3 regions of the Mesorhizobium sp. M1252 genome follow, and region 3 is predicted to be linked to each of the others. Evidence: predicted binding sites of a transcription regulator. Region 3 holds the regulator's gene; each other region holds the start of a gene.
The links. Region 3 encodes LexA, which represses DNA repair genes until DNA is damaged. Its sites were predicted from a motif close to TGTTCNNNNTGTGTTCNG; they were not measured.
Positions count from the first base shown of each region.

Region 1: a site for LexA is predicted at 2,188-2,205, ahead of NKH22_RS13880 (sel1 repeat family protein). Genes of this name have one in related genera too.
Region 2: a site for LexA is predicted at 2,445-2,462, ahead of NKH22_RS15025 (PA0069 family radical SAM protein). Genes of this name have one in related genera too.

Region 1 covers NZ_JAMYLX010000006.1:54,888-59,044, reverse strand. The annotation lists gene NKH22_RS13900 (AMP nucleosidase) at 1-673, opposite strand, end outside; gene NKH22_RS13895 (hypothetical protein) at 952-1,146, opposite strand; gene NKH22_RS13890 (hypothetical protein) at 1,186-1,338, opposite strand; gene NKH22_RS13885 (DUF2147 domain-containing protein) at 1,556-1,897, opposite strand; gene NKH22_RS13880 (sel1 repeat family protein) at 2,339-2,605, shown strand; gene NKH22_RS13875 (branched-chain amino acid ABC transporter substrate-binding protein) at 2,987-4,108, shown strand.
Region 2 covers NZ_JAMYLX010000006.1:288,744-292,900, reverse strand. The annotation lists gene NKH22_RS15035 (F0F1 ATP synthase subunit B) at 1-119, shown strand, start outside; gene rnhB (ribonuclease HII) at 363-1,061, opposite strand; gene NKH22_RS15025 (PA0069 family radical SAM protein) at 1,216-2,370, opposite strand; gene NKH22_RS15020 (glycosyltransferase) at 2,521-3,024, shown strand; gene NKH22_RS15015 (hypothetical protein) at 3,279-4,157, shown strand, end outside.
Region 3 covers NZ_JAMYLX010000015.1:15,848-20,004, reverse strand. The annotation lists gene kynU (kynureninase) at 1-63, opposite strand, end outside; gene NKH22_RS25090 (GntR family transcriptional regulator) at 232-996, shown strand; gene lexA (transcriptional repressor LexA) at 1,202-1,984, shown strand; gene NKH22_RS25080 (ComEC/Rec2 family competence protein) at 1,978-4,157, opposite strand, start outside.

The DNA.
Region 1 (4,157 bases), on a different contig from region 3:
CAGCCATCTGGGCCCGCGCGCGGGCGACGAACTCGTCGATGTAGAACTGGTAGTTGGTGAACAGCACGAAGTTCTGGAAATGCTGCGGGCTGGTCGCCGTGTAGTGCGTCATGCGGTGCAGCGAATAGTCGATGCGCTGCGCCGTGAACGGCGCCAGCGGCCTTGGTTCGCCGAACGCGACCTCGAAGGTGCCGTTGGCGATCTGGTCGTCGGTGCCGTCAAGATCCGGCACGTCGAACAGGTCGCGGATCGGCCGTTTGATGCGGTCGGCGGCGGCGCCATCGACATGGGTTCCTTCAAGGAACGCGAAATGCAGCGGGATCGGCGTGGTCGATTCCGAAACCGTTACCGGCACGCCGTGATTGCGCATGATCAGGCGAAGCTGCTCTACGAGATAGCGTTCGAACAGCACCGGCTGGGTGATGGTGGTCGAGAAATGCCCGGGGGTCGGCATGTGGCCGTAAGCCTGGCGCGAGTCGATCTGGGTGAACGAATTGGTGGTGACGCCGATCTCCGGGTAGAAGGCGCGGTAGCGCTTGCTTTCGTCGCCGCCGGCGGCAAGCGTGGCAAAGGAGTCGCGCAGAAACTTGGTGTTGCGGTCGTAGAGCACCTGCAAGGCGGCCACGGCCTTTTTGGCGTCGTCGAAGCTCTGCTTGCCGAAAGGCTCCGGCATGACGACCGATTCGATAGCTTGTGGGTAGATTCGCTTTTCCATGGCTCAATATAGAGACTTGAGGCCGCACTTGGGAGGGGAGGATGGCCGCCAAGTGGTCGATTTATTCGTCCACGCCCAAGGTGTGCTGAGATTCAGGTAAGGCTGAGCCGGAGTCGAGGACGGGCGCGAAGCGACCAAACTGGTTGGCTTCGAGAACCGGAGCGGAGCGTACTCGAAGTATGTGAGCACCAAAGGCCGCCACTTGCAGGCCGGCATCACCTTAATACCGGCACACCTTACCCGCGCTGCAGACTGACCAGCAAGACAAAGCCGACGCCATGCTTCTTCGTCGCCGGCGCGTCGATCGTCGCGTCGGCATTGGCCCGCATCATCGGCATGGCCAGGACCGGCGCCGACAGCACGACCAGAACGAGCGCCGCCCGCGGCAGGAGCCGAAGGGTCTGGAGGGCGTTGATGGCGATGCGGTTCATGGCTTTTGCTTTTCTGTTTGGATCTATGTCTTTGTCGTCTCAGGGGCGAAAATGGTTCATGCAATCGAATTGGCAGGAACTGGCTGCATCCCAGGAACGGGCCGGGCGGCCGGCTTCGGCCACGAGGATGGCGAAGAGCATCCCGAACAGGCTCATCAACAGGCAGACGATGGTGAAGCGGCGAGCGAGCATTTGCGTAGTGTCTCCTTGAACACGCCATCAAAATGCCCTGATGCGACTGAACCGGCTCTGATGCCGGCGTTCATCTGCGGTTCAAAGTGATTGACGATGTTTTAGGGAGAGCATCGGCTCGATTGCGAGGCCGCGAGGTGTCGCGGGTTTGCCGTGGGCGCCTGGAAAAGAAAACGGGGCCTGCAGGCCCCGTTATCGTCGTGTCAAAACAGCAAGCTCAGAGCTTGTGCCAGGTCTGGCTCTTGCAGATCAGCCCGCCGAGCACGCAGCCGCTCATCTTGAGCGAGGTGCCCGACAGTGTGGCCTTGCCGGAATAGGTCTTGTCGTTTGCCGGATCTGTGATGTTGCCGGCATATTTGTTGTTCCCGGCCACCTTGAGCGAGCCGATGGTCTTGCCGGCATATTTGCCGGTCTTCAATGTGATGGAGAATGAGCCGCTGCCGCCAATGAGTGCGGTGTCGCCGGCCTGCGTCTTCCAATTGCCTTCGATCGGGTCGGCCCATGCAGCGCCCGCCATCATCACCGTGGCCGCCAGGGCCAAGCTTACTTTGCGAAACATATCTGTCCTCCCTGTGGTTTCATCTGGGGCTCCCGCCTCTCTGCCCCTTACGCAAACGTAAGCTAATCCAGCTCCCGGCAAAACAAAAGCGGGTGCCGCCACGGAAGGGTTTGCAATTTTCATGGGAGCGGGAGAGCTGTGCACGCGAGAAATGAAACGATCGGCGCGTTGGCTTTGGTTTCTGTGGTTAGCAGAGTGTTGATTGGTGCCCCATAAATTTTCGTCAAATCCGGCGCGAAACGGCGCGATTGCTGATTTTGTATCCTTAACGAATTTCCGCGTTTACCTCTTGTTTTAGCTTTGTTTTCTCCAAATTAAGCACGCCGTTTAACGACGGATTCAAGGCTCGGCTTCATTCTCGAAAGCATCGAAAGAGCGGCTCCCCAGGGGACACCGGGGGACAGAAAAGGCCCGCTCTCGGGAGCCAGACAGGGGACTAAAATGGCACGTTTTGAAATGCTTGAAGCCGGCTTCGGCGCCATGGGGGCAACTGCCCAGGCCGACATTCTTTTCGAACTGGGCATGATGTATGCGACCGGCCGCGATTGCGAGACCGATGTCGTTGCCGCCCACAAATGGTTCAACATCGCCGCCATCAAGGGCTCGGTCCGCGCCGCCGAACTGCGCTCGGAACTGTCGGCCGCGATGTCCAAGGCCGAGATCGCCAAGGCGCTGCGCGAAGCCCGCGAATGGATGACCATGCACTGAGATCGGCGATCTCGAGCAGATATACGAAAGACAGGGAAGCTCCGGGATCAAGACCGCATAGACGGCCGGAACCGGTAGACAACAAGACCGCGACAAGACGGTCGACAATGAAAAACAAGAACGCGGCAGGCCAACACGGTCCAGCCGTGCACAATGGGGACGGCGAGCAGGTTTTCGTGGCGCGGGGGCGCATGGGGACTGCTCCACGAGCAAAAAGCCACGACCGGCCGGGAACAGGCTGGCGTGGCTTTTTGCGTTGATGAGGCCCAATCGAGTGGCGCCGATGCGCCTAGACAGGCCCAATGAAGGATGAAATTGTCCCGCCTTCTGAAAGAAGCGCGGCCAGAGCGGCTGCGCGAGTGTGGGAGGAGTTCTATCGCCATGAAAAAAATGGGTATTTTGAGCGCGGCCGTATTTGGCCTGATGATGAGCGCGCCGGTTGCCTTTGCCGATGACATCACCATTTCGGTGGTCGGCCCGATGACCGGACAGCTCGCCACGATCGGCGATCAGTTCAAACAGGGCGCAACGGCAGCCGCCGACGCGATCAACGCCGCCGGCGGCGTCAACGGCTCGATGATCAAGCTCGACATCGAGGACGACCAGTGCGATCCCAAGCAGGCGGTTTCGGTGGCCAACCGGATCGTTGCCAACAGCGTCAAGTTTATTGACGGCCATGCCTGTTCGGGTTCGAGCATCCCGGCGTCCGCCGTCTACGCCGAGGCCGGCGCGCTGATGATGAGCCCAGCCTCTTCAAATCCCGAGCTGACTGACGCCGCCGCCAAGGCCGGCTGGCCGACGATCATGCGTCTCTACACGCGTGACGACGCGCAAGGCGCCTTCATCGGCCCGTGGATCGCCAAGAAATATGCCGGCAAAAATGTTGTTATCCTGCATGACAAGAGCGCCTACGGTCAGGGCGTTGCCGATGCCGTGAAGGCGACGATGAATGCCGGTGGCCTCAAGGAAATCGACTATGAAGGCATCAATGCCGGCGAGAAGGACTATTCGGCTCTTGTCACCAAGCTGAAGGACCTCAAGGCCGATGTCGTCTATTTCGGCGGCTATCACCCGGAAGCCGGGCTGATCCTGCGTCAGTCGGCTGAGCAGAGCGTCAAGTTCCAGCTGATCATGCCGGACTCGATCGCCTCGCCGGAATTCTGGCAGGTCGCCGGCCCGGCCGGCGAAGGCACCATGTTCGTCTTCCCGTCCGACCCGCAGGCCAAGCCGGAAGCCAAGGAAGCCATCGCCAAGATCAAGGCGGGCGGCTTCGTGCCGGAAGGCTTCACGCTGTTCTCCTATGCCGTCGTTCAGGCCTTTGCAGAAGGCGTCAAGCGCGCCGGAACCGACGATCCGGTCAAGGTCGCCGAAGCGCTGAAGAACGGCACGCCGTTCAGCACCGTGGTCGGCGAGGTCACCTTCGACGAGAAGGGCGATCTGAAGAACGCCAGCTACGACATCAACCAGTGGCATGACGGCAAATACGCGCCGATCGCGCAGTAATCGTCCGCATACTCACGGAAATAATGGCCGGGCTCGTCCCGGCCATTTT
Region 2 (4,157 bases), on a different contig from region 3:
GCGCCGTCGACATCGCCGTCGAGGCGGCCCGCACGCTGCTCGCCGGCAAGATCGACGCCAAGGCCGGCGCGGATCTTTTCAAGTCCGCGCTGCAGGACGTGAAGGCCAGGCTGAACTGAGCGGGGTTAACTCGCTGACATCAAGCCGCCCGGGCAACCTGCCGGCTTTTTTGTTGAGCGGCGACGGAGATTGGCGAAGGCGGTGTGCGCCTGATCTCCCCCCTCGAGGGGGAGATGTCGCCAAAGGCGACAGAGGGGGTCCGTTCGACCGGGCGCGACGCATTCTGCTGCGAAGAAGGGCTGGCGCTTCACGCGCGGTGACCCCCTCTGGCCTGCCGGCCATCTCCCCCTCAAGGGGGGAGATTAGCTGTCCAACCCGACAAACCCTTCTTCTTCCACCACCTCAACCCCACCCAGCCTGAACGGCGCGAATGATGCCCGGTGCAGCCTTGCCACCGGCCCATGCGCTTCGATCGCGGTGCGGTGCCGCACGGTGGCGTAGCCCATATGGACCTCGAACCCGTAGCGCTCGTGATGGCTGCCGCAGCCGCACATCATGCGGTCGCGCATCACCTTGGCGACGATCGAGGCGGCGGCGATCGATTGCGAGCGCTGGTCGCCCTTGATCAGCGCGCGGCCTTCGCAGAGGAGGCCCGGCGGCACATCGCGGCCATCGGCCAGCGCCAGCTTCGCCTGGATCGGCAGGCCGGCAAGGGCGCGGCGCATGGCTTCCAGGCTGGCCTTGAGGATGTTGCTGCCGTCAATGCCTTCGGCGCTGACCGAGGCCATCGACACGCCGAGCGCTGACCCCAGGATTTTCAGGAACAGCGCCTCGCGCTGCAAATGGTTGAGCCGTTTGGAATCGTCTAGCCCGTCGGGAATGTTGGCGGGATCGAGGATCACCGCCGCCGCCACCACCGGCCCGGCCAGCGGACCGCGGCCGGCCTCGTCCATGCCTGCCACCGGCCACAGGCCTTCAGCCATCGCCTTCGTCTCGAAGGAGAAGTCGGGCTTTTCGACGATTTCGAAAAGAAGCGGAGAATCGGAACGCGCGCGAGCCATGTTGCGGCGAGGTTCGCATCGGCTCCGATTCTCCGCAAGTCCCTCCAGGGTCGAGTGGGGCAAGACCGGGAGGGCACCGTCTGCAGGCCGGGGGACAGGCCGGACGGGATTCGTGGGTCGCCTGCCAACCACGAGGGCAGGGCAGGCGCTACTCTCAGAGCAGCATCAGCTGCTCGGTCGCCTTGGCGGCGGCGACAAACTGGTCGGTTCGGAGCGTGCGCCGCTCGGCGTTGAGGCCGAGCCGCTTGGCCGTGATCTCGAAGCGCCGGCCGATCTGCCAGGCATAGGGGCCGGCGCCTTTCATCCGCTTGCCCCATTCCGAATCATAGTCCTTGCCGTCGCGCATCGAACGGATCAGCGACATCACGTGCCGGTAGCGGTCGGGATAATGGCGCAGCAGCCAGTCCTTGAAGATCGGCGCCACCTCGAGCGGCAGGCGCAGGATGACATAGCCGGCCTCGCGGGCGCCTGCGGCGCGTGCCGAATCGAGGATGCGCTCCATCTCCTGGTCGGTCAGGCCGGGAATGATCGGCGCCACCATGACAGAGGCCGGGATGCCGGCATCGGAAAGCTGCCGGATTGCCTCAAGCCGCTTGGTCGCCGTCGACGCGCGTGGCTCCATGGTGCGCGCCAGCATGCGGTCCATCGTCGTCACCGACAGCGCCACCTTGGCCAAGCCCCGTTCGGCCATGCGCGACAAGATGTCGATGTCGCGCGTCACCAGATGGGATTTGGTGACGATGCCGACCGGATGGCCGCGCGCCTCCAGCACTTCGAGGATCTCGCGCATAATCCGGTATTGTTTCTCGATCGGCTGGTAGGGATCGGTGTTGGTGCCGATCGCGATGGTGCGCGGCTGATAGCCATCTTTCGACAGTTCCTTGTCGAGCAGCCGCGCCGCATCCGGCTTGGCAAACAGCTTCGCTTCGAAATCCAGCCCCGGCGACAGGCCCATGAAGGAATGCGTCGGCCGGGCGAAACAATAGACACAGCCATGCTCGCAGCCGCGATAGGGGTTGATCGAGCGGTCGAAGGAAATGTCGGGCGATTCGTTGCGGGTGATGATGGTGCGCGGCTTCTCGACCTGCACTTCGGTCTTGAACGGCGGCAATTCCTCCAGCGAATTCCAGCCGTCGTCGAACACATGCCGGCTGACCGGCTCGAACCGGCCGGATGGGTTGATGCCGGCGGAACGGCCGCGGTTGCGATCCGGACGGACGCGCATGCCGCTCTGTTCGATCATCGCATTGGCCATCTCGGCTCGCCCTGCTCCGAAAGCAGCAATGTCCGCACGCACGATATGTTCCATTTTGGCCCTTTCCCAAGGACTGTCGGCTGGCTGTCGAATCGCTCTGTTCATGAAAATAATCCTATTTCGCTGATGAGAACAAAGCAAGAACTTTTTCGTTGGGCCATGCACAACTGGCGCTGCGCCGGGCTTTCCGCTATTCGGCTAAAAATGCTCAGCGTTCTCATCGAAACCCGGGATGACGAAGAAGGCCTTGCCCGCACGCTCGCCTCGTTGATCGGCGGCGCGGTCGAGGGCGTGGTGCGCGATGTCATCGTCTGCGACACCGGCTCGACCGACCAGACGCATCGGGTTGCCGATCATGCCGGCTGCCACTTCGTGGCCGGCGGCATTGCCGCGGGAATCAGGCAGGCGAAGGGTGACTGGCTGCTGTTTCTGGAACCCGGCGCAAGGCTGGCGGAGGGCTGGATCGACGACGTTGTCGCTCACACGGCGCGGCAAACCATGCCGGCGCGCTTTTCCCGTGCGCGCGGCAGCCGCACGCCGTTCCTGTCACGGGTGTTTTCGGGCAACCGGGCGCTGGCCGAAGGGCTGGTCATCAGCAAGCGCCAGGCCGCTGCCCTGTCGAAGAACGCGCACAGCGCCGAAGCCCTTGCGCGCGGTCTCGCCACCAGGCGGCTCGACGCCGAAATCTGGCTGGCGCCGAAGAAGTGATGTTTCTCCCTTCTCCCCGTTCCCAGGGAGAAGGGTGCCCGAAGGGCGGATGAGGGGCAGCGTCGGCGTCCCCCCGGAATTGACACTGTCCGCTGCGCCGTCCGGCTTTTTCGCCGCAAAAACCTATTGTGCATTGCACAAAAGCTGACGCGGGATTAGCATTCCGTTGATGCGGGATATCGGGGTTTGGGTAGTGCCGGAGCGGTAAGCAAGCGCCGCGTCGTCGTTGCTGCCGTTCATATCTGAGGACCCCGATGAACCTTTCGACCCCTGACAAATCCGGCGCCCCCAGTCTGGAAGCCGTTGCCCGCAACGGCAGCCTGCTCCGCCGCATTGCGGTGCGTATCCCGACCTATCTGTCCGACCTGCGCGAAAATCCCGCATGGCTGCCGATGTTCGTGCTTGCCCGCACCATGCCGGCGCGCAAGCTGCACTGGCTTGGCGCCAAAGCCGCGCGCCCCGCGCAGAGTGCCGGAGCGACGATGTTCAGGGGCGTCGACCTCAAGTCGATCGTCGCGGCGCTGCGCACCGATGGCCTGTTCTCCGGACTGGTCCTTCCGCAGGCAATCCACGAAGAGATCGCCAGCTTTGCTCAGAGCACGCCGTGCTTCGGCAATTTCGACCGCCGGCTCGAATTCATGCCCGGAGAACACGCAGAAGCCGAGAAGCGGTTCGGCCGCTCTTTGCTCAGCGGACACTATTTCGAGCGCATCCTCGGCTGCAAGGCGGCACTCGCCATCCAGAACGACCCGCTGCTGCTCGACATCGCCCAGCACTATCTGGGCGGGCAGGCAAAGCTGATCACCACGCGTGTCTGGTGGAGCTTTCCGACCGGCGAGGCTTCCGACGCCGACAAGAACCTTGCCTCGCTCGGCAAATATCATTTCGATCTCGACGACTGGCGGATGCTGAAATTCTTCTTCTATCTCAAGCCCTGCGATGCCGGCACCGGCCCGCATGTCTATGTCAAAGGCAGCCACAACAGGCGCAGCCTCAAGCACCAGTTGACGCTGCTGGTCGGCCATCCGGCGCAAGACGTGCTCAAGGTCTATGGCGACGACAGCCCGGTCACGCTGACCGGCGAGGCCGGCCTCGGCTTCGTCGAGGACCCGTTCGGCTTCCACATGGGCACC
Region 3 (4,157 bases):
GGAGCGCAGCGGATCGGCGGCATCCATTGCTTCGATTGTAGCGAGATCGGGTGTCGTGCTCATGATCCGGCGCCCCTCCATGGACAAACGCGCGCGGCGGAGCCTGCCGCCCAAACATGCCGGCGATCTTGAGTGGTCGCCCTTGAACTGTCAAACATTATATATAATTCACCCATTGAAAGGCTTTGATATATAATGATCCGCCCGAGCGTTTATGTCTGATGGATCACGATGCTGGATGACGAGCAGACCTCGAAGACGGAAGTGGCCTATCGCCTGCTCAGGCGCGATATTCTTGCGACCCGGCTGGCGCCTGCCGCGCCGTTGAAGCTGAGCACGCTGCGCAACACCTACGGCATCGGCTGGACGCCGTTGCGCGAGGCGCTGTCGCGGCTGGAGGCGGAACGGCTTGTGACCGCCATCAGCAACCGCGGGTTTGCGGTCGCTCCCGTCTCTCGGGCGGAGCTCGAGGATTTGGCACGTGCGCGGCTGGTGGTCGAACTGCCCCTGCTGGTGGAATCGATCGAGAAGGGCGACCGTGAGTGGGAAGACGCGGTCGTTGCCGCCCACTATCGTCTCTCACGGTGCGGGTCTGTTCTCGACGATCCATCGGATGATGCGGTCGACGCGTGGTACGAAAAACACGATGCCTTCCATGCGGCGCTGCTCAGTGCCGCGACATCCAGCTGGCTGCTGCGCTTCAATGCAACGATTTCCGACCAATTGCATCGCCATCACCGCTTTCTGGGTCTGGCCCCGACGCTGCGCGCCGCCGCCGGCCGCACGGACGGACACCGGAAGGCCGTGGCGGCCCTGCGCGACGCCGTGGCGATCGAACACCATACCGCCCTGATGGAAGCGGCCCTCGATCGCGACGTCGAACGTGCGAAAACTCTGATGACCGCTCACATCGGCTACACGCTGCGGGTCTATGCCCAGAGAGAACCCCGCGCGGATGCTGCGCAGCCCCGTCCGAAAAGGAAGCGGCGATCGTAGCCGACGACGCAGGGCACTTTGTCTTCGTTTCACCCCGTTGCTGGCAACTGGGCGCAGGCGGCGCTCGCAGCGCCGAACGTTACGCTGAACAAAACGTCAACACATTCATTAAACTTTAAAAGGTTGCGGAACACAACTGGAACAGATAGTGTTTGTTCTGGGTTTGTTTTTTCTGATTCTGGTTTCAGAACCCTTGGGGGCCGCGATGCTGACGCGCAAACAACATGAGCTTCTGATGTTCATCCATGAACGCCTGAAGGAGAGCGGAATCCCGCCGTCCTTCGACGAGATGAAGGAAGCGCTCGACCTCGCCTCCAAGTCCGGCATCCACCGCCTGATCACGGCGCTTGAGGAGCGCGGTTTCATTCGCCGGCTGCCGAACCGGGCGCGCGCGCTGGAAGTGCTGCGGCTGCCCGACTCGATCGCACCAGGCCTCAATGCGGCGAGGAAGTTTTCGCCGAGCGTCATTCAGGGCAGTCTTGGTCAAACCGGCCAAGGGCAAGGCGGCCAAGGACAAGGCGCGTTGGGCCAAGGCGGTCTCGGCCGCCAGATCAAGCCGGGCTCGCCGTCGCGTTCGATGTCGGCCGGCAATGACGATGCCGTTTCCGCGATTTCAATCCCGGTTATGGGACGCATCGCCGCCGGCGTGCCGATCGACGCCATCCAGCATCAGACCCATTCGATCTCGGTGCCGCCCGATATGATCATGGGCGGCGAACACTACGCGCTCGAGGTCAAGGGCGATTCGATGATCGAGGCCGGCATTTTCGATGGCGACACGGTCATCATCCGCAATGCCGACACAGCCAGCCCCGGCGAGATCGTGGTGGCGTTGGTCGACGATGAGGAAGCGACCCTGAAACGCTTCCGCCGCAAGGGCGCCTCGATCGCCCTGGAAGCCGCCAACCCGGCCTACGAGACCCGCATTTTTGGACCGGACAGGGTGAAGGTGCAGGGCAAGCTTGTCGGATTGATCCGGCGCTACTGAGCCGGCTTGGGTTTGTACTTTTCACGCTGGTTGTAAGGCGGCAGGCCGCGCGCTTCGCGGGAGAAGCGGCGTTGCTCGTGCCAGGGGCGATACGGCTTGTCGACGGCGAAGCGGATGGTTGGCGCTGCAGCTGCCGATTGCGGATCGAAGAAGACGGCGGCGCTGCCGTCGCGGGCCAGCTGTTTCTTCGTCACGACCAGCACCAGCGGGTCGCGGCACGGATTGTAGGCGGTGGCGTCATCGATGACGATCAGGCTCGCGAAGGCACAGGCCGGCCGCGCCGTCTTGCGGTCTTTCGCAAGCGCTACAATGGCTCCGGAAGGGTGCCGGGCGATACAGAGATCGCCGGTGCAATAGAAGGGCGAGCCGGGCGGCAGATCGAGCGGATCGAGATCGAACCGCGTATCTGTTGACTCGAAAATCTCAGGTGGGATAATGGTTTCGGCCCGCAGCGCCCGTTTCCAATTGTCCGTGGTGAATTCGTTGGAGCGTTCGCGGTTGAGGGCGAGTTCGCCGCCACCGATCGGCATGGCCACCAGATGCGCATCCTCGGATATGAGCACGTCGGGCGTAAGCACCTGCGGCACCGTCAACAGGCCGGCCAGCGCGAAAGGCACGGCCGCCAGCCTGAGCCAGGTGGTGGCCATGGTGGCGATGACGAGGGCGACCGTCACCAGCAGCACCGAGCGGATGGAAATCAACCCGACGGCATCGACCGGCGAGCGCTCGGAAATCCAGGCCGATATGGCGATCATCGCCGTCAGGCCTTTGCCCATCACATAGAGGAACGGTCCGTCGGCGCCGAACGGCATCGCCAGCGCGCTGAGCACGGCAAACGGCATGACGATCAACGATACAATCGGCATCACGGCCAGATTGGCGATCAGGCTGAGCGGCGACACACGCTGAAAATGCCAGATGGCGAACAGCAAGGTTGCACTGCCGGCGATGATCGAGGTCATGGCGAGGCCGCCCATGGCCAGCGCGAATTTTCGCGACAGGAAGCCGACGAAGGAGCGCTTTGCCGGTGGCGTTCTCACCTTGTCGGCGCGGTAATCGGCCCAGCCGGCATAGGCGCCGACAAGGGCGGCAGTGGCGGCAAACGACATCTGGAAGCTGGGACCGACCACCTCGTGCGGCGACACCAGGATGACGGCAATGGCGGAGATCGCCAGATTGCGCATGGTGAGTGCGGCGCGATCAAACAGCACGGCGACAAGCATGACCGCTAGCATGATGAAACTGCGCTCGGCAGCCACCACGATGCCTGAAATGACGAGATAGGCGGCGATGGAGACGAGTGCTGCCACTGCTGCATATTTCTTCACCGGCCGGCGCGAGGAGAAATCCGGAAACAGCGCAAAGGCGCCGCGCAGCAACGCCATGATGGTGCAGGCAACCAGCGCCATATGCAGGCCGGAGATGGAGATGATGTGATAGATGCCGGTGCGCCGCATCGCTTCGTTGACCTCGTCCGGGATGCCGGCGCGCACGCCGACAATCAGCGCCGCGGCAATCTCGCCTTCGGCGCCGCCGATCTTGCCCCTGATATGGTCGGCAATGTTTTCGCGCGCGCTCTCGATTGCCGAGGAGAGCCGCGCGGTCAGCGGCGGCGGTCCCTGCGTAGCAATGGTTTTCGGATTGCCGAGAAAGAAGCCGCTGCCGCCGATACCGGTGAAATAGCTGTCGAAGGAGAAATCGTAGCTCTCCGGCCGCACCGGACCGGTCGGCGGCAACAGCCTGGCATAGCCGGTGATCAGGGAGCCGGCGGTCATATCGGCGGGAACGGTCCGCGCCGAGAGCCTGACCCGCTCCGGGGCGTAGCGCAGCTTGGGGTAAGCGGTCGAAACCACGTCGAGCGTCAGCCTGATGCGCCCGCTCTCCATCTGTTCGAGACTGACGACGCGGCCGGTCAGCCGTGTCTGGATCTCGGAGCCGAGCATCTGCGTTCCGGCGCGCCAGGTCTCGACTTTGGCGGCGACGACGCCGAGCGCGCACAGCATCGCGGCCATGCAGAACAGATGCGTCCTCGGCCGCGATCGCGTGGCGACAGCGCAACATGTCGCCAGCACCACAATGGCGATTGGCTGCGCAAAGCCCGGCTCGCCGGCCAGCGAGAAGTAGACGATGACGCCGGCTGCCAGGAAAACCGGGACCAGCAGGAAGGCGACGC